Regions from separate parts of the Photobacterium sp. GSS17 genome, predicted to be linked through region 1. Evidence: predicted binding sites of a transcription regulator. Region 1 holds the regulator's gene; each other region holds the start of a gene.
The links. Region 1 encodes PurR, which represses purine synthesis genes. Its sites were predicted from a motif close to TNANGNAAACGTTTNCNTNA; they were not measured.
Positions count from the first base shown of each region.

Region 2: purE (5-(carboxyamino)imidazole ribonucleotide mutase) is a predicted target of PurR. The motif match lies at 3,087-3,106, and genes of this name have one in related genera.
Region 3: PGW97_RS12260 (formate--tetrahydrofolate ligase) is a predicted target of PurR. The motif match lies at 3,811-3,830, and genes of this name have one in related genera.

Region 1 covers NZ_CP117517.1:1,430,829-1,437,350, reverse strand. Annotated here, with positions in the region: gene PGW97_RS06350 (heme/hemin ABC transporter substrate-binding protein) at 1-732, shown strand, start outside; gene PGW97_RS06345 (FecCD family ABC transporter permease) at 779-1,816, shown strand; gene PGW97_RS06340 (heme ABC transporter ATP-binding protein) at 1,813-2,751, shown strand; gene purR (HTH-type transcriptional repressor PurR) at 3,277-4,284, shown strand; cyclic di-GMP riboswitch class I at 4,488-4,594, shown strand; gene PGW97_RS06330 (TfoX/Sxy family DNA transformation protein) at 4,718-5,308, shown strand; gene PGW97_RS06325 (hypothetical protein) at 5,508-5,912, shown strand; gene PGW97_RS06320 (carboxymuconolactone decarboxylase family protein) at 6,051-6,522, shown strand, end outside.
Region 2 covers NZ_CP117517.1:3,526,013-3,532,534, forward strand. Annotated here, with positions in the region: gene PGW97_RS16145 (gamma carbonic anhydrase family protein) at 1-302, shown strand, start outside; gene PGW97_RS16150 (DUF1488 domain-containing protein) at 299-562, opposite strand; gene aroE (shikimate dehydrogenase) at 591-1,412, opposite strand; gene hemF (oxygen-dependent coproporphyrinogen oxidase) at 1,507-2,412, opposite strand; gene tsaC (L-threonylcarbamoyladenylate synthase type 1 TsaC) at 2,419-2,976, opposite strand; gene purE (5-(carboxyamino)imidazole ribonucleotide mutase) at 3,179-3,670, shown strand; gene PGW97_RS16175 (5-(carboxyamino)imidazole ribonucleotide synthase) at 3,667-4,782, shown strand; gene PGW97_RS16180 (DNA topoisomerase family protein) at 4,904-5,512, opposite strand; gene PGW97_RS16185 (DUF494 family protein) at 5,547-6,020, opposite strand; gene dprA (DNA-processing protein DprA) at 6,023-6,522, opposite strand, start outside.
Region 3 covers NZ_CP117517.1:2,753,841-2,760,362, reverse strand. Annotated here, with positions in the region: gene PGW97_RS12275 (ABC transporter substrate-binding protein) at 1-23, opposite strand, end outside; gene PGW97_RS12270 (YfbU family protein) at 391-891, opposite strand; gene PGW97_RS12265 (energy-coupling factor ABC transporter permease) at 1,167-1,811, shown strand; gene PGW97_RS12260 (formate--tetrahydrofolate ligase) at 2,001-3,755, opposite strand; gene focA (formate transporter FocA) at 4,021-5,505, opposite strand; gene PGW97_RS12250 (LysR substrate-binding domain-containing protein) at 5,713-6,522, shown strand, end outside.

The sequences.
Region 1 (6,522 bases):
GTCAAAAGCCAATACGTCAATAACCAATATGTCAAAAACCAAGACGTAAACAATACCGCCATTCCCGTGCTCGGTTATCACCGTCAGCTCGCGGCGGAGAGCCTGCTTTCTCTCAACCCGACCCGTATTCTGGGTTCAAGTGAAATGGGACCGCAAACCACGCTGACCCTGCTGCGTCAAGCCGGTGTGGCAGTAGATGTTCTCAACTCAGGTGAAACCGTCGAAGATCTGCTTGTGCGTATTGAGCAGGTGGGTCGCCTTACTCAGCACGAATCTACCGCACAAGCCCTGCAAAAAGAGGTAAAAGACAAGGTAGCAGCCATTAAAGCCAACCAGGCCAATACAGAAACGCCGAAAAAGGTTTTATTTCTGATGATTCACGAGGGACGACCAACCAATGTCGCCGGTCGCCATACCCCGGCAGACAGTGTCATCCAACTGGCTGGCGCTATTAACCCGGCAGCCGACAGCATTGAGTCATATAAACCGATTTCACAGGAATCGATTGTCGAGATGCAGCCGGACATTATTCTGATCAGCGAACGTACTTACAGCCAGCTTGGCAGTGTGGAAGCCTTGCTGCAAAAAATGCCTATGCTGGCAGCCACGCCTGCAGGACAGAATCAAGCCGTTGTGACCATTGATGGTACAGCATTGATTGGCGGACTCGGGATACAAAGCCTGAATGAAGCAGAACGCCTCAACCGCGAATTTTATCCTCAGTCATTCTGAGTCACCCTCAACCTACCCTGAGTCATTTTCCCGAGTAGTACACAACATGCAGTTACAACGACTCCCAACCCGCGTGGTCTTTCCGGCTGGTCTGGCTTTGCTGACAATGACGCTGATCGTCTCAATGACGGTCGGCCCAATGGCAATCAGCGTCAAGGACAGCCTCCATGCGCTTCTGCCGTGGCAGACCGAACTGCCGACTCATATCAGTATGGTCATTCAGCAAATTCGCCTGCCCCGAACCCTGATGGGAATTGCCGTCGGTGCCATTCTGGCGCTGTGTGGTGCTGTGATGCAGGGGTTGTTCCGCAACCCGCTGGCTGACCCGGGCATCATTGGGGTATCCGGCGGAGCAAGCCTGGGGGCCGCAGTCGGAATCGTGCTTTTTGCCCCGCTTGCCGCCCTTTCCCCCTACCTGCTCACACTGGGCACAGTGCCCGTGCTCGCTTTTCTGGGCGGCACTGCCACAACGTACCTGGTATACACTTTGGGAACCGATAAAAATGGCACATCCGTCACCGTCATGTTACTGGCTGGGGTTGCTATTGGCGCGCTGTCCGGCGCAGCACTGGGCCTGATGAACTACTATGCCGATGATCAGGCACTGCGAGATCTGTCATTGTGGACATTAGGCTCACTGGCTGGCGCAACCTGGCCCAGCATCGCTCTGGCCTATATGACGCTGGCGCTGCTGATTGTTCTTTTTGATCGCCATGCCAACGCCCTGAATGCCTTTTTGCTGGGAGAAGCAGAAGCTCGTCACCTGGGTGTTAACGTCCAGCACCTGAAACGCAGCCTGATTCTGCTTTGTGCCGCTGGCGTCGGAGTGGCCGTTTCCCTGACCGGGGTGATCGGTTTTGTTGGCCTGATTGTTCCCCATATTTGTCGAATGCTGATCGGGCCGAACCACAAAACCCTGCTTCCGCTGTCCGCTTTGCTTGGCGCTTTACTGCTCCTGATTGCTGACATGCTGGCGCGCGTTGTCGCGGCACCGTCAGAGCTTCCTGTTGGCATCATCACCGCGTTAATTGGCGCGCCATTTTTCATCACACTGTTAGTTAAGCAAAAGGGCAAACTGTCATGAGTGACAATCCAACAACCGTGAACGCTTCGTCCTTTGCACGCCAGCCAGCAGATTCGGCCAACCGCTCGTCTTTGGTAACAAAGCCAATTGTGGTAACAGAGCCCGTAGCAGTCAGCGTCACGGGTTTGAACCTCAGTCTGGGCGACAAAGTGATTCTGGACGACTTCTCGATCGACATTCGCTCAGGCGAGCTGACTGCACTGTTAGGCCCCAACGGCGCAGGGAAAAGTACCCTGCTGAAAGTTCTGTGTGGTGAACGGAGCGTGCCAGGGGAAATCTGCTATTTCGGCCGCAACCGACAAAACTGGCCACCCCATCAGCTGGCTCAGCATCTCGGCATCCTGCCGCAGCACAGCAGTCTGACATTTGCCTTCACGGCTGAAGAAGTGGTGGCTCTGGGGGCTTTGCCTCTCAATATCTCGCAGGCCCGTACCCGAAAAATTGCCAGTGAAAAAATGGCGCAGGTAGACGTGACTGCCCTGTCTTCACGTCTGTACCCGACCTTATCCGGCGGAGAAAAACAGCGGGTTCATTTTGCCCGCGTGCTGACACAATTAAGTCAGGCGGGCGAACAGTGCGTTCTGATGCTTGATGAACCGACCTCAGCGTTAGATCTGGCGCATCAGCACAACACGTTACGCGTCGCCAGAGACATGGCTCGGGCCGGCGCGGCGGTCATCGTCGTCATCCATGATCTGAACCTTGCTGCTCAGTACGCTGACCGGTTAGTTATCATGAACAACGGCAAAATCCAGGCAGATGGTAGCCCGCAGCATGCGTTAAGCGAATCGCTCATTGAAACCGTATATGGCTGGCCGGTATGCATCAGCCACCACCCGGTCGACGGCTACCCTGTCGTGTTACCGGCCGGTGAAAACGCAGACAGAAAAAAGGCAGAAAACAGAGCCGCTATTACTATCAATCAAACCTCGTGAAGCAGAGTGATAACGCCGCTTCAAGTGAAAAGACCACGGTTTTATAAGAGCGGAAACATCGTTGATTGAGCGAAATTAGTACCGGTTGTCGCGCAGCAAGCACAACCGGTATTTTTATTCCATGCAAACTGATTTATTGCAGGATATTAAATTTGTTTCAAATCAAGTTATTACCATAACAATAAATTGCAGCGTAGAGCCTTGTTACAAGCAAAATATTGATAACTGTCAATTAATATCCATGACTTTGGCCAGAAACATTGCACTATTGGCCACACTCAGTAAAATGTGATCGCAAGCGATTAAACAATGCAAATGATCCATGCAACGCGTTTTATTAGCGCGGGTACGATTTTTTGTTATCAGAGATGAAGCCGCCCGTTCGAGATGCGGCCTTTTGGCGTTTCTGGTAATTCCACCTAACAGAATAGTGAATGGCATCCCTGACATCGCAACTCATCACTGTCCTCTTAGGTAATGCATTCAATTTAAAGGTCTGCGGACCCATTCACTAGAAGAATAACTATGGCAACGATTAAAGATGTTGCACGTATGGCTGGTGTTTCAACCACCACCGTTTCACACGTGATCAACAAAACACGCTTCGTGGCTGAAGCAACACAGAAGAAAGTTCTCGCGGCGGTTGAAGAGCTGAACTACGCACCAAGTGCCGTAGCACGAAGCCTGAAGTGCAATACAACCCGCACCATCGGCATGCTGGTAACCAAATCGACCAACCCGTTTTTCGCTGAAGTTGTCCACGGCGTTGAAGAATATTGCTACGGTGAAGGCTATACGCTGATTCTGTGTAACACCGAAGGTAACCTGGAAAAGCAAAGAGATTACCTGCGTATGCTGGCCGAAAAACGGGTAGATGGCCTGCTGGTGATGTGTTCGGATCTTGACGAGCAACTATTGGAACTGCTGGAGCGCCAGAAAGATCTGCCGATGGTGATCATGGACTGGGGTCCGGAAAGCCCGCACACCGATAAAATTCAGGACAATGCTGAACTTGGCGGCTACGTGGCAACCAAATTCTTTATTGAGCACGGTCATAAGGAAATTGGCTGTCTGACTGGCCACGCAGAAAAAGCGGCCTGTCGCGAACGCCTGAAAGGTTTCCGCAAGGCAATGACAGAAGCCGGACTAGACATCAATGAAGACTGGATTCTGGAAGGTGACTTCGAATGTGAATCTGCGGTAAAAGCGGCCAACACATTTATGGCAATGGAAAAGCGTCCAACCGCGATTTTCTGCTTCAATGACATCATGGCGATGGGCATGATCAGTACATTTGAGCAAGCCGGTATCCGTGTACCTGACGATATGTCGATCATTGGCTACGATAACATCGACCTGGCACCGTATTTTTCACCGCCACTGACCACGATCCACCAGCCTAAACGCCGTTTGGGTAAGAGTGCGGTTGAGATTCTGATGGATCGCGTGAAGAACAAAGAACACGAGCATCAGGTTTTTGAAATGATACCAGAACTGGTCGTTCGCAAATCAGTGCGTAACCTGAACAGCTGATATGCATAACTTGATGACAAATGTATGACAAACCGGAGATTTTTATCTCCGGTTTTTTTGTACCACTTTTGACTTAAACAGTAATAAATTCACAACATTAGAAGTATATCACTATAAAAATTGTGAGATATTACTGGGAGCAATATCACACTTTAAAAGTTGGGAGCAAGTTCAAAATAATCTTCTGAGATATGCTTTAGGTGTCACGAACAAGGCAAACCTATCGAAAGGTAGGGACGCAAAGCTTCCGGCCTAAGAGTAGGCAGTTTTATTTTTAAAGCAGTCAACTTATGGTAGCGGGGTTGCCGATGGATATAGCAGATAACATCAGGAAATAATTTCACTTTTCCCTGACAGTTCGTTTTACAACTCTGCTATTCTTGAATCCTCGCTCGTTGTTAGGTGACCTAGTAACAATTCACCGAGAAGACGCATGGACAAACCAGTACTCAAAGATTCATTACGCCTTTTTAATAATTTCGATAACGTCAAATCACGCTCAATGTTTGGCGGCTTTGGCATATTTTCTGGCGAAACAATGTTTGCACTCGTGGTAAATGACAAACTGCATTTACGGGCGAATGCCGACAATGAAAAGGAATATAAATCCGCAGGAATGAAACCTTATGTATATAAGAAACGTGGCTTTCCTGTTGTAACCAAACATTATGCCATTCCTGAAGAGTGGTGGGACGATACTGATAAAATTCTGGCTCAGGCGAAATTGTCTTTATCTGCCGCTAAAGCAGATAAAGAAATAAAAAATAACACCTCTCCCAATCGAATCAAAGATTTACCCAATCTTCGCCTGGCGAATGAGAGGATGTTGAAAAAAGCCGGAATAACCACAGTGGATGAGCTGTACGAAGCCGGTGCCCTGAATGCGTATAAAGCGCTACAGAGCACTCATGAAGGCGAAGTAAGTATCGACTTACTGTGGGCTTTGGAAGGAGCAATCAGTGGCAAGCACTGGTCTGTTATCCCGAAAGAGCGGCGCTCAGAACTTCTTGCGAAATTAAGTTAATCGCAACCTAACACATATAAAAGAGATCTTCGGATCTCTTTTTTATTCCCAACATATTTTTGGCTCTGCAATGACAGAATAATGTCATTCCCTGTCAAACATTGAATTAACTCACAAAGCTGCTTATTAATTCGGCAACACACTTTTATTCAATGAGGGCAATTGTAGAATTAGCCGGATGTAAAACACCGGAGGTTATATGAACTATTCCCAACCTTTCCCAGGACAAAATGAACAGATGTTCAAGGATAAGTTTGGCAAATGGCCACGCCTGATGCGAGCGGTGGTTCTTATTAGCCTGCTTCCGCCTGTGGTTGTCTATTTATTGGTCAGCCAACAAGTGGCTTCACCGGTGGCTATGCATGATGTGTTACTGTCGATTACCGTGTTAAACGTCACTTTATTCGTCTGGGGACTACTCCTCAAAATCCGCGCTAGAAAGTATTGGTATCGTAATTACCATATTGGTAAAACCATGTTGTTGTCTGTCGCCCCGATTATCGCTTGTGGCTATATTCTGATCACCGATGCACCAAGCAGTCGCAATCAGGTGGCTAACCAGCCGCAATCCATTCCTGTACGAATTTCCATCGATCAATCCTGATTTCTGCTATTTTCATTAGCGACTGAAATTTTTTACCTCTTTATCAGGTCTTTGTCTGATATTTACCGATAAAATGATCCATGATCTTTATATTGGACTCAGACAGTTACACGACACACCGACGAAAAAGAGGTTCCTGTGCGTATTTCGGCTAAAAAGCGTTACTCCGTTCTGATCAGACCCCTGCTCTGGCTCCAACAGCGGCACTTCGGCAAAGTGCTGAATCCTGCTTTACTGTGGGGTAGACGTCCGCCTTTATTTTGGCTGGTCGCCGGATTTTTTGGTTATCTGGATCGCCGTTCTTCTCCCCTCTCCCCGGTGATTCGCTCGCTGGTGTGTGTCCGGGTCTCCCAACTCAATGATTGTGCCTTCTGTGTCGATGCCAACGGCATGCGACTGGCAGAACGTTGCCAGTCTGTCGAGAAAATCAAAGCGCTGGCACATTGGCAACAAAGTGAGCATTTTGATGAATGTGAACATGCCGTTCTGACCTATGTGGAAGCCGTCACTGTCACCGGGCAACGAGTCACGGATTCCATGCTGGTTAGTCTTAAACAGTGGTTCGACGAAGATGCCTTAGTAGAGCTCACTGCCCTGATTGCCTTCCAGA
Region 2 (6,522 bases), 1.5 Mb from region 1:
ATGTGACGATTGGCCATAAAGCCATGCTGCACGGCTGCCAGATTGGCGATCGGGTTTTGGTCGGGATGGGAGCCATCATTCTTGACGGGGCGATTGTTGAAGATGATGTGATTATTGGTGCAGGCAGTCTGGTGCCTCCAAACAAGACGCTAGAAAGCGGTTTTCTCTATATAGGTAGTCCAATCAAGAAAGCCCGCCCTCTGTCGGACAAAGAACGTGCTTTCTTAACGGTATCGGCGGATAACTACGTCAGATTGAAAAACGAGTATCTGGCTGAGCGAGAAAACTCACCTCACAGTTAATCAATGTGGATCTCACCGTCCTGATTGAAGGCTTCCTCTTCAATCAGGTCTTCCGCGATTTCTTCCAGATCGAACCGGTACTGCCCGAATGCAGCCATAATCTCTGCTTCAGTACTCAGCGGTTGCTGACTATGTTGAACAAGCCATTGCAGGCTCACCCAGCAGGCTATCAGTGAACCGCCTTGCTGCGCCGGAAACATCACAGCCTGTTGTTGCTCATCCCACTGTTGTAAGTCTGGAAACAGAATATTTTGGTTCATGTTCTATCTTTTATCTATTAGTAACACATTAAGGTTGCAGGGAACGACGCAACTCACGCTGTACCTGTCTGGCACCCGGACGGATCCCGCGCCACAGCATGAAGCTTTCCGCTGCCTGGCCCACCAACATCCCGAGCCCATCCAGGACTACATTAGCCCCCTGCTGCTGTGCCCACTGATTAAACGCAGTAGGTTCCGCACCGTACACCATGTCGTAGCACACGGTATGCGGCTCAATCAGGCTGGCGGGGATCCCCGGCAACTGGCCACTCAGGCTGGCTGAAGTGGAATTAATGATGATGTCATAGTGGTCACCCTCCAATTCATCCAGTGCCTTCGCGCTCACCGGGCCATGTGTTGCGAAGGCCTCGACCAGTGCATCGGCTTTCGCGACGGTCCGGTTGGTGATAGTGACGGATGACGGCTGCTGAGCCAGTAACGGCAGGACCACGCCACGCGCCGCGCCGCCCGCACCTACCAGCAAAATACGCTTACCCTGGAGCTCAATCTGGTGTTGCAGCAGATCCTGCACTAACCCTTCACCGTCAGTGTTGTCCCCCAGGATTAACCCGTCGTCCAACTTTTTGAGGGTATTGACGGCACCGGCTAGGCGAGCACGCTCTGTCAGCTGATCCGCATAGTCGAACGCCTGCTCTTTAAAAGGCACAGTGACATTACAACCTCGCCCCCCATCAGCAAAGAAAGTCTCCAGCGCCGCCACAAAACCATCCAACGGGGCTAATCGGGCTTCATAGCTCATGTCCTGGGCGGTCTGGCGCGCAAACAGGGTGTGAATAAAAGGCGATTTACTCTGGGCAATCGGGTTGCCAAACACAACGTACTTATCCATTTGCAAGAAATCCATGCTCGGTAAAACGAGAAAAGGGTCAGTGATTCACTGACCCTATCATTGCCGTCGCAGGGGAACAAACCGTTTTTAACGGTTACCAGTCGCGGGGCTGAAGGTAATGTTCATACAACACCGCTTCTGGCGATCCTGGTTCCGGTTCGAAACCGTATTCCCAGCGAGCCAGTGGCGGCATCGACATCAAAATCGACTCCGTGCGACCGCCGCTTTGCAAGCCAAACAAGGTCCCACGGTCATAGACCAGGTTGAATTCCACATAACGGCCACGACGGTACAACTGGAACTGGCGTTCACGCTCACCGTATTCCGTATTCTGGCGCAGCTCAACAATCGGCAGATAAGCATCCAGATAGCCGTTGCCTACAGCCTGGATGTAAGCAAAGCTCTTTTCAAAGCCCCATTGGTTCAGGTCATCAAAAAACAGGCCACCGACCCCCCGGGTTTCATTACGGTGCGGTAAGAAGAAATACCGATCGCACCACGCCTTATGTTCCTCATACACCGTGTCACCAAACGGCTGGCACAGCGTTTTCGCGGCCTGGTGCCAGTGCTGGCAGTCTTCTTCAAAAGGGTAAAACGGCGTCAGGTCAAAGCCACCGCCAAACCACCAAACCGGCGCTTCACCCTCTTTTTCGGCAATAAAAAAGCGGACGTTTGCATGGGAAGTCGGGATATACGGATTGCGAGGATGGATAACCAAGGAGACACCCATCGCTTCGAAGCTGCGGCCAGCCAGTTCCGGACGATGGGCCGTTGCCGATGCTGGCATTTGGGTACCGTAGACGTGCGAGAAATTAACGCCACCCTGTTCGAACACCCGGCCATCGCGCAACACCCGACTCCGGCCGCCGCCACCCAACTCACGCACCCAGGCATCTTCTTCAAAACGGGCTTGACCGTCCTGCTGCTCCAGTGCCTGGCAAATCCGATCCTGAAGATCGAGTAAAAAAGCTTTTACTGCGTCTTTATTGACTTCCTGCATCTTTCTTTATCCCTGTCGGAAAATCTGACCGGTACGGGCATCTCGTATCTCTGACGGATTTTCCCGTCCACCGGTGTCACCTTGTAAAATCGCGGCCAGTCGGTCACCCAGTTGCAGCTCAACCTCCGCGACCGTCCGGCCCGGCTCCTGGCCGGTCAGGTTGGCGCTGGTCGACGTCAGCGGTTTACCGAAAGCCAGACACAATGCCTGCACCAGAGGATGATCAGTCACGCGAACCGCAATGGTGTCAAACTGGCCGGTTAGAAAGCGGGGTACCCCAGGCTTGGTTGGCATTACCCAGGTAACCGGTCCCGGCCAGGAATCAAAAATTCGCTGTTTCTGCTCGTCAGTCAGCTGACTGTCGTCTATGTAAGGCGCCAGTTGCTCATAATTGGCTGCGATCAGAATCAGGCCTTTCTCAACCGGTCGTTGCTTCAGCGCCAGTAGTTTCATGACGGCCTGCTCACTATCAGGGTCACAACCTACGCCAAAAACCGCTTCAGTCGGATAGGCGATCACTTCCTCCTGCCGCAGGGCAGCCACCACATGGTTCAGGTTTTCCACACGTTCCTCGATGCTTATCAGGTCATTGCCTGTCTTGAGTGTTCTGTGCTGCTATCTTACCGACTCCTGAACCACAACTCCACGCTCGTTAACGATTGTTGCAATTTCACCGACGCAAACGTTTTCCTTCACAAAAAATCTTCGTATAATGCAGCCCACACGCACTGAACCCAATAGTTTTGCTACCCCAAAGGAGATCGGGATGAAAGTTGGAATCATCATGGGATCAAAGTCTGACTGGCCAACCATGCAGCACGCAGCGGAAATGCTAGATCGCTTCAATATCGCTTATGAAACCAAGGTGGTCTCGGCTCACCGAACTCCGCACCTGCTGGCGGAATATGCGGAGAGTGCACAGACCCGTGGCATTAAGGTGATTATTGCCGGTGCCGGGGGGGCTGCGCACCTGCCGGGCATGACGGCGGCCTTTACCAGCCTGCCGGTGTTAGGGGTACCGGTCCAATCCCGCGCTCTGAAAGGCATGGATTCACTGCTTTCGATTGTACAGATGCCAAAAGGCGTGGCCGTGGGCACGCTGGCCATCGGTGAGGCCGGTGCTGCGAATGCTGGCCTGCTGGCAGCGCAAATCATCGGTACTCAGGACAGCGATGTCATGGCAGCCATTGATGCCTTCCGTAAAGAGCAGACTGACGCAGTACTGAGCAATCCAAACCCGGCTGAGGATTCACAATGAAAGTGCTAGTGCTGGGTTCCGGCCAGCTGGCCCGGATGATGTCCCTGGCGGGGGCACCGCTGAACATTGAAGTGTTTGCCTATGATGTGGCGACCGGTAAAGTCGTGCATCCGCTGACCCAGCAGGTCATGCTGAAAGGGTTGGATACCGCGCTCACCTACACCGATGTGATCACCGCAGAATTTGAGCATATTCCTCATGAAATTCTCGATATTTGCGAGCGTAGCGGCAAATTCCAGCCCACCACCACCGCCATAAAAGCCGGTGGCGATCGCCGTCTGGAAAAAAACCTGCTGGACAATGCTGGGGTGGCCAATGCGCCATACCATATCGTCACCAGCCGGGCAGAGTTGGACGCGGCCATCGCCAAAATTGGCCTGCCCATGGTGCTGAAGAGTGCACTGGGTGGCTATGACGGCAAAGGGCAGTGGCGTCTGAAAGAAGCGGGTCAGGTTGAAGCCGTCTGGCAAGACATGGCTGACTTCATGGCGCAGACTGAAAACCAGGCTATTGTAGCGGAAGCCTTCATCCCGTTTGATCGCGAGGTCTCCCTGATCGGAGCTCGCGGTCGTGACGGACAAATTGCGGTGTATCCACTGACCGAGAATACGCATACCAATGGGGTACTGAGCTTGTCCGTCGCCCAGGAAGGCGATCACGCGCTGCAGGCTCAGGCTGAAAAGATGTTTACTGCGCTGGCCAACTCACTCAACTACGTGGGTGTCCTGGCGATTGAATTCTTTGATGTAAACGGCCAGTTGCTGGTCAATGAAATTGCGCCCCGGGTACACAACTCCGGCCACTGGACCCAACAAGGGGCCGAAACCTGCCAGTTTGAAAACCATTTGCGTGCGGTCACCGGACTTCCATTAGGCAGCACGGCCTTAATCCGTCCGACAGCAATGGTGAACATCTTAGGAGAAGATCGCCTGCCAACCGCCATTCTGGCTGAACCAACCTGCCATATCCACTGGTACGGCAAAGAGAAGCGAGCCGGGCGAAAAATGGGGCACATTAACCTGTGCGCAGACACCCCGGCGGCCTTGCAAGAGGCGCTGAAACAATTAGCCAGCCATCTGGATCCGGACGCGTTTCCCGCCTTACATGGTTAACGCCGCGATACGGCCAGACTAGAAAACACAAAAGCCGGCTTACTGCCGGCTTTATTTTGTCACATGGCCCATTGTTGCTTCACCTGCCACCGCGAGCGTGTAAACACTGGCGTGGTGCTTGTTACCCGATATCCGGTTCGCCAGTTTCACCATGTTCCGGCGCCTGCGAAACGGCATCCTGATACGCATGGCAGCGTCGGTCTGCGCACTGCAAACGCACGCCACTGGCTAGCTTCTTCTCAACCAAAAGCGGATAAGCACATTGCTGACACACCCCGGCCACAGGTTTGAGGTTGACCGCAAAGCGGCAGGACGGGTACTGGTCACAAGCGTAAAACACCTTGCCGTAACGCGATTTGCGTTCGACCAGATGCCCTTTGCCACAATCCGGACAACCCAGCTGGGTAGCCTGCGCTTTTCTTTCCGGTGACTCAATATGCTGGCAGACCGGATACGCGCTGCAACCAATAAACATGCCATAACGCCCCTGACGCAACACCAGTTCCTCACCACAGTCAGGGCAGGGGGTTGCCAGGTGTTTCACGATATGGCCGTCGTTATGGTGGAGTGGCTTGATATAATCACAGGCGGGATAAGACGCACAGCCCAAAAACGGGCCGCGCTTACCGTGTTTCATCACCAGCGCGGCACCACATTGAGGACACAGATTTTCCCGCTCTAATGCGTGCTCGTGAGCGGTAAATAACGGCTCATTCGTTCGATCAGACATCTTACTCTCTACCACTTAGTAAACCTGACCGGCTTTAGTGAATATAGCCATCTTCCATGCCATACAGCAGTTCTTCCATCTGGCTGTAGGCGCTTTCATTACCCGGTGCATTAAACAGCACCATCAGAATGATCCATTTCAAATCATCCAGGGTAAAGTCAGCCGTATCCAGCTCCATGACCCGATCAATCACCATTTCACGGGTGTCTGCGCCCAGAACATGAATCTGCTCCAGGTAAGTCAGAAAGCCACGGCAGTTGGTATCCAGGCGAGTCATCTCTTGCGCCGTGTAAATGCGCATTGATGTCACCGCACTGGTGTTCATGTATGGGGTATTTTCGGTTTCTTGCAATGCGGCCAGTTTCTCAAGCCATTCCAGGGCCTTGTAAATATCTTCCTGATGGAACCCAGCTCGCAGCAATTCTTCGGATAATTCATCCTGATCGACCATCAATTCCACATCGCTGTGGATATAGGTCTCAAACAGGTACATAAGGATATCCATCATAACTAGCCCCTCCTCGCTCTGATATAGCCACCTGGTACAGCAGTGACCATCCCGAGCAGTTCCAGTTCAAGTAACTGCATCATGACTTCCTGAACAGGTTGCCCACTGCGCTCAGCAACTACATCTACGGGTGTTGCCTCACTGCCTACGTTAGCCAACAGCGCTGGAAATGGCAATTTTTCATTTTCAGGTTGTGCGAGCGATTCATCCGAATGGCTATTTTTTACGCAGCTTGTCAGCGCCCCGACTTCTTCAAAGATATCGACCGGTGTTTCGACCAGTTTGGCACCATTTTTTATCAGGGCATGGCAGCCTCGGCTCCCGGGATAATGAATCGGGCCGGGCAGGGCAAAGACTTCCCGCCCTTGCTCTAAGGCATACCGCGCCGTAATCAGCGAGCCACTTTTCTGCGCCGCCTCTATCACCAGTACGCCGACCGAGAGTCCGCTGATCACTCGGTTGCGACGCGGAAAGTTCTGCGGCCGAGGCGATTCATCCGGCC
Region 3 (6,522 bases), 1.3 Mb from region 1:
ACAAACAGCAGTAATCTCATCATAAAACGGGCAGCCGCTCCGGGAGGTGGCAGACAGACGAATATCCCTGTTTCATCGTGTATCGGCGCAGCGCGTGGCTGGTTGTCACCGCTTATTGCAGGGATTGGGGTATATATACTCGTTAACGGGCGTTAAGAATAGCGGAATTGAATTTGATTGTTTCGAATTATTAAAGGTTTAGCGGTTTTTTTGTTGGTTATGTCTCACCCTGGGTCAAAAACAACTCAAAAGAGAAAAAATTATTGTTTGTGATCACAGTTTAAGGCTTGGAGCGTGGAGGTCGCGTGAGGCACAGGGATCAATAGCGGGAAAATGGCAGACAGCCGGGACAAGCCCGGCTGCGGAGAGAGCAAACGTGAGCGAGGTGGCTCAGGCGTTCTGAATCTGCTGGATTTCTGTTACTGACAGGTGGTACTGACGCGGGCAGTTACGCCAGGTTTGTAGCATACGCTGGTATTTTGCCAGCATGGGTACCTGACTGTTGAACATGTGCAGGGCTTTATCAAACTGTGGATACAGGCCTTCTTCTTCGGTCAGGAAGCGGACATAGTGCACCAGTTGTGCTTCGGTGGCGGCATCGAAACCCAGGAACTGCAGACGACGTTCGTCGACCTGGCCCTGATTTTCACCTGCCAGCATTTTGTAGGATTCCTGCATCGCGTGGTACATCTCCATGAAGTCGATGACCTGGCGGCAATCCTGCTCTGACAGTTCACCGAAGTCTTTGTCCAGCTCCCGCATCTGCAGGCCATAGCCACGTTCAACAATGGTTTGCAGGCGGCGGTACTTGGCGGCATGTGTCGGATCTAACTGCGACATCAGGAAGTACTGGTTAGATAGGATCAGGCGTTGTGCGTTTGTCATTTCCATAATGAAAGCCTTTATTGTGTCTTTGAGCTGTCATTGAGATTAGCAGGTTGGCAGTAAAAAAAATTGATCTGGTTTCGCTACAACTGTGAAAAATTGCGAAAATCGGTTAACGAGATGACATCTGCCCCTCGGGTAGGAACAACAGGGAAGGCTGAGTGGCATTTCCTTCAATAAAATCATGGCATATGGCTGGCGTCGGATGGTTTTTTTTGTCTTGCGGCACGCCAGGCCGGTGCCAGTCTGGAATCAGGAAAACACAGAAGGATGTGGTGACAATGACGGGGTTACAATGGGTAGGACTGGCGGGCTGGCTGGGGTTGCTGGCGGCTTTTTTTCCGCGGGAATTCTGGCCGAAGTTTAAACAGGAAAAAGATTACCAGCACTGGGTGCTTGCCAGTGTGGTGGTGTTGTTTCTGCTCTGGAGTCTGAGAGCCGGGCTGACGGACGGCCTGAAAGTACATTTTCTGGCGCTGACTATCCTGACCCTGTGCCATGGTTGGCGAATTGCCTGTCTGATAGGTGTGGCTCCTTTGCTGTTACTGGCCGGGTTCGGGTTGCTGCCACTGGCGGACATCGGGTTGTACGGTCTAACCGGAGTGACTTTGCCGGTGCTGGTCAGTTATGGTCTGTTTGCCCTGACTTACCGGTATCTGGCCCATCATCTGTTTGTCTATATCTTTGTCGGCGCGTTCATCAATGCGGCTCTGACTATGATTGCCCATATGGTGCTGACCAGTGGCTGGATTGCTCTCAGCGGTATCTTCAGCTGGTCATACATAGTGGAGAATTATCTGGTTCTGATGCCGTTGCTGTTGTTCCCTGAAGCCCTGATTAACGGGATGGCAATTACACTGCTGGTGGTTTACCGGCCGGAATGGGTGCGAACGTTCCATGACGGTGATTACCTGGATCGCCGCTGACTGAGCGTGCGTCGCCAGCGCAGCTACGGTCAATGGAAAGTACTCTACAAGTCTCACACCAGTGTTTGTGGGTGTGAGACTTGATCTTGGATAGAGGTTAAGGGAATGCGGCTAGGAATACCACGTTTTACCTCTACCTCTACCTCTATCACTATCTATGGCAATCGCACTGCAGGCGAGTGAGACGGTTCAGCTCAGGCCGATGATATGGCCGTTTTCATCAATATCCAGTGCCATGTAGGCAGGCTTTTCCGGCAGCCCCGGCATGGTCATGACATTCCCGCACAAGGCATACACGAAGCCGGCTCCGGCGCACAGTTTCAGCTCTCGCACCGGGAGGACAAAATGACTGGGCGCGCCTTTCAGGCTTGGATCGTGACTGATGGACAGCGGCGTTTTTGCCATGCACACCGCCAGGTTATCGTGCCCCTGAGCCTTAAAGGCGGCGAGCTGGTTTTGCGCCAGTGGCGACAGCTCAATGCCGCTGGCACCGTAACCGACTTCTGCCACAGCCATGAGCTTCTCTTCCAGCGGCTGGCCGAGGTGGTACAACGGGCGAAATTGCGCTGGATGCGCACATGCCCGAATCACGGCATCCGCCAGTTCAGCGGCACCGTCACCGCCTTTGCCAAAGGCTTCGCTCACTGCAACCTCGACATGGGTTGAAAACGAAGTGTTTGCGACCATGGCTTTGAGCTGCTCCAGTTCGGAGTCGGTATCCTGCGGGAAGCGGTTAATTGCAACAACTACCGGCACGCCGTACTTGGCGGCGTTATTGATGTGCCATTGCAGGTTGGCAAAACCGGCGGTTAACGCATTTTCATCCGGTGCGAAAATGGCGTCCGGCAGTGCTTGCCCCGGGCGCAGATCGTACAGGCCAGAGTTAGCTTTCAGGCCGCGCAATGTGGCAACCACGACCGCACAATCGGGACCACGACCGGCTTGCTGTGCTTTGATATTGCAGGCTTTCTCAAACCCCATGTCAGAGCCGAAGCCCCCTTCAGTAACGGTAAACTCGGTCAGCTTGAGAGCAATGCGGTCGGCCAGAATGGAGGAGTTGCCGTGGGCAATGTTGGCAAATGGCCCGGCATGGATCAGCGTCGGGACACCTTCCAGAGTCTGCATCAGGGTCGGCTCAATGGCTTCGCATAATGTCACCGCCATGGCACCGGCCACCTGCAGATCATCCGCGGTGATGGGCTGACCGTCAATGTCATATGCCAGCACGATCCGGCCAATACGCTGGCGCATGTCCGCCAGATCACGGGACAGAGCCAGAATGGCCATCAGCTCAGAAGCGGCTGAAATATCAAAGCCGTCTTCGCGCTCAATGCCGTTAATGGTTTTTCCCGGTTCATTTTTGCCCACTGTGACCATGCGCAGGGCGCGATCGTTATGATCCATGACCCGCTTCCAGACTATGCGCTGGACGTCGATGCGTAGGGCGCGCAGGCCGGTTTTCTCGGTAAACCCGTCATAGCCATGACGGCTTTCATGGTACAGGCGGGCATCCAGCGCTGCCGCGGCCAGATTGTGCGCGGCGGTAACTGCGTGAATATCACCGGTCAGGTGCAGATTGAGTTTTTCCATCGGGGCAACTTGGCTGTAACCGCCCCCGGCGGCTCCGCCTTTGACTCCAAACACCGGCCCCATGGATGGCTGACGAATACAGGCCATCACTTTTTTGTGCCGTTTGGCCAGTCCTTGCGCCAGTCCGATGGTGGTGACAGTTTTGCCTTCTCCCAGCGGCGTGGGGGTGATTGCGGTGACCAGAACCAATTTCCCTTCCGGCTGATCTGCCAGTCGGTTGAGTACGGAGGGCTTCACCTTGGCTTTCAGGGTGCCTTGTGGAGTTAAGTCTTCCGGATGCAGTCCGGCACGTCGGGCCACATCATCGATAGGGGAAAGTGGGGTTTCGCGGCAGATCTCAATATCACTTTTCATGGTCAGCCATCACCTCGCTGGAAGTTGGGAATGTTGTCGATTCTATCATTTATAGAAAGGCAATCGTTTGCGTGCGGGTTATACCACAATAATATCATGCCTATGTATCTTTTTTACGGTGTAAGTGCGGTGATTTTGATGTGCGGCAAATTTCAGGACCTTGCCAAAACCAGGGAGACGGGGGAGGTTGGCAGGGAAATGGCAGCAAAGGCGACAAACAAAAACAGGCCAGCTGATAGCTGGCCTGTGAGTAAGAACCTGATACTCAGGCAGTTTCGATTTGTGCGGAGACTTCTTCGGAAACGTCATTGTGATCCGCCACTGCACGAAGCTGACCGTATACCGGACGCAGCGCCTGGACAATTTCCTTACGGGTGATAAGGCCAACCAGCTGGTCGTCCTCGACAACCGGGTAGATATGCGGACGGCTGACATTCATGGTCCGTGCCCGCTCATTGAGTGACAGGCTGGTCAGTTGGGTCGCAATACCGCTGCTGGAAACCGGGTACAGGATATTTTTGTCGATACTCATGTATTCCGCGATTTCCAGAATGGAGTTGTCCGGGCTGACGGTCTGGATTTCATGGCGCATCAGATCCTGCACTTTGCTTTCCTGATCCGGCATGTAGTCATTGCACCACAGGTCAACCAGCGCATCATGCAGGGAGAAGAACCCCACCAGACGTTCGTCGCTGGTTAATACCGGTGCACCGGACAGGTCTTCACGCAGCAGTAAATCCAGCGCGGTAGCCACCGGCATTCCTGGTGCCAGAGTGAGAGGGGCAGGGTGCATGTGGTCTTTGACCAGTAAGTTATCGTTGAGCATATCAGAGTCCATTTGTAAGTTGTTGTGGGCTGAAAAATCCGGACGAATCAGAGTGGCGGAAGCCAGCGCCGGTTGCGGAGAGTGGTAAATCGCCCAGTAGCTGAGCCCGACCAGTACTCCTCCGCCGACGATATTCCCCAAGGTGACCGGGATAAGATTGGCAAAGATAAAGTTGTAAACAGTGAGATCGGCGTAGTGCTCGGGAGCAACGCCCAGGTTGGTCCAGAACGAAGCCGGTGCCAGCTGCTGAATGGTGATCCCAAGCGGAACCATGAACATATTGGCGACGCTGTGCTCAAACCCGGTGCTGACGAACATGGCTACCGGCAGAACCAGCATGGCCATTTTGGTCATCATGTTGTTAGAGCAGAATGTCATCCAGACTGCCAGGCATACCAGCAGGTTACACAGTACCCCCAGTGCGAATGCCTCCGCTGGCTGATGGTGCAACTTGTGCTGAGCGATATTCAGGGCATTGAGTCCCCATTGGCCGCCGTCGAGCTGATACAGGCTACCCATGGTGACCAGCAGCAGTAACAACATGGCACCGATGAAGTTGCCGAAGTACACCTTCCCCCAGGTACTCAGCATTTTGTGGGTGCTGATGTGACGGTTGGCGCGGGCGATAGAAGAAAGCACGGTACTGGTAAACAGCTCGCCGCCGCAGATAACCACCAGAATCAGGCCGAGGCTGAATGCCAGTCCGCCGAACAGACGGTTGATGCCCCAGTTAATTGCCTGGTTTCCGGTCGTGACCGTGATGTAAAACACGAAAGCCAATCCGATGAAGACACCGGCGGTTACTGCCAGAGCAACGGTGGTGTGCGTCGGCTTGGATGCTTTGCCGACGGCATAAGCCTCCGCTTGCTTCATCATCTCTTTCGGATTGAAGTTGGTGTTGTTGGATGAGGATGCTATTGCCATATTGCACCTCCTCCGTGGCGTCGTGGACGCACAGTGACTGCGTGATGCAGAGTTGATAACGTCACATTTCCTCCTGGTTGTGAATGTAGACTGCAGGCAGGATAGGTCGCGCGTAATACTTGAGTAAAATTGATAATTTCTTTAACCCTTATCACTAATGTTGATATTCTAGAGGGTGTATACAGGCAGATTTGCGAAGAGGATGGAATGCGCTACTCACTGAAACAGCTGGCCGTGTTTGAAGAGGTGGCCAATACCCGCAGCGTCAGCAAAGCCGCGGAAAACCTGGCTCTGACTCAGTCCGCTGCCAGTATGGCGTTGTCACAGCTGGAAAAATTGCTTGGACGGCCATTGTTTGAACGGCAGGGGAAGCAGATGGCGCTGACTTACTGGGGCGCGTGGCTGCGCCCACGAGCCAAACAACTGCTGTTTGATGCCCAGCAAATCGAGCTGGGGTTTTATGACCAGCACATTGTCAGTGGCGAGATCCATGTGGCGGCCAGCCAGACCGCGGCCGAGCACCTGCTACCTGATCTTATCAGTATGATAGATAAAGACTTTCCAGAATTGCGTATCCAGCTTAGCGTCAGCAATGCCCAGAAAGTGATTGATCGGGTCCGTAATTACGAGTGTGAGCTGGGTATTATTGAAGGGCGTTGTGATGACAGCCGGGTCGAGCAGGAAGTCTGGTGCCATGACCACCTGGTCATTATCGCTTCCAAATATCACCCCTACGCCAAACTGGAAACGGTCAGCCTGGCACAGCTGGAGCAGGCTAAATGGGTATTGCGCGAGCAAGGTGCAGGTACCCGAAAGAGCTTTGAAAGTGCGATTCACGGGGTGATTGATGATCTGGATGTGTGGCGGGAGTATGAGCAAATACCGGTGTTACGGACGTTGGTGATGAATGGCCCTTACCTTAGCTGCCTCCCGTATTTGGATGTGGTGAAGCACATTGAGCGCGGTGAGCTGGTGGCACTGAAGGTACCGGAACTGAATATGCGCCGGACGTTATCT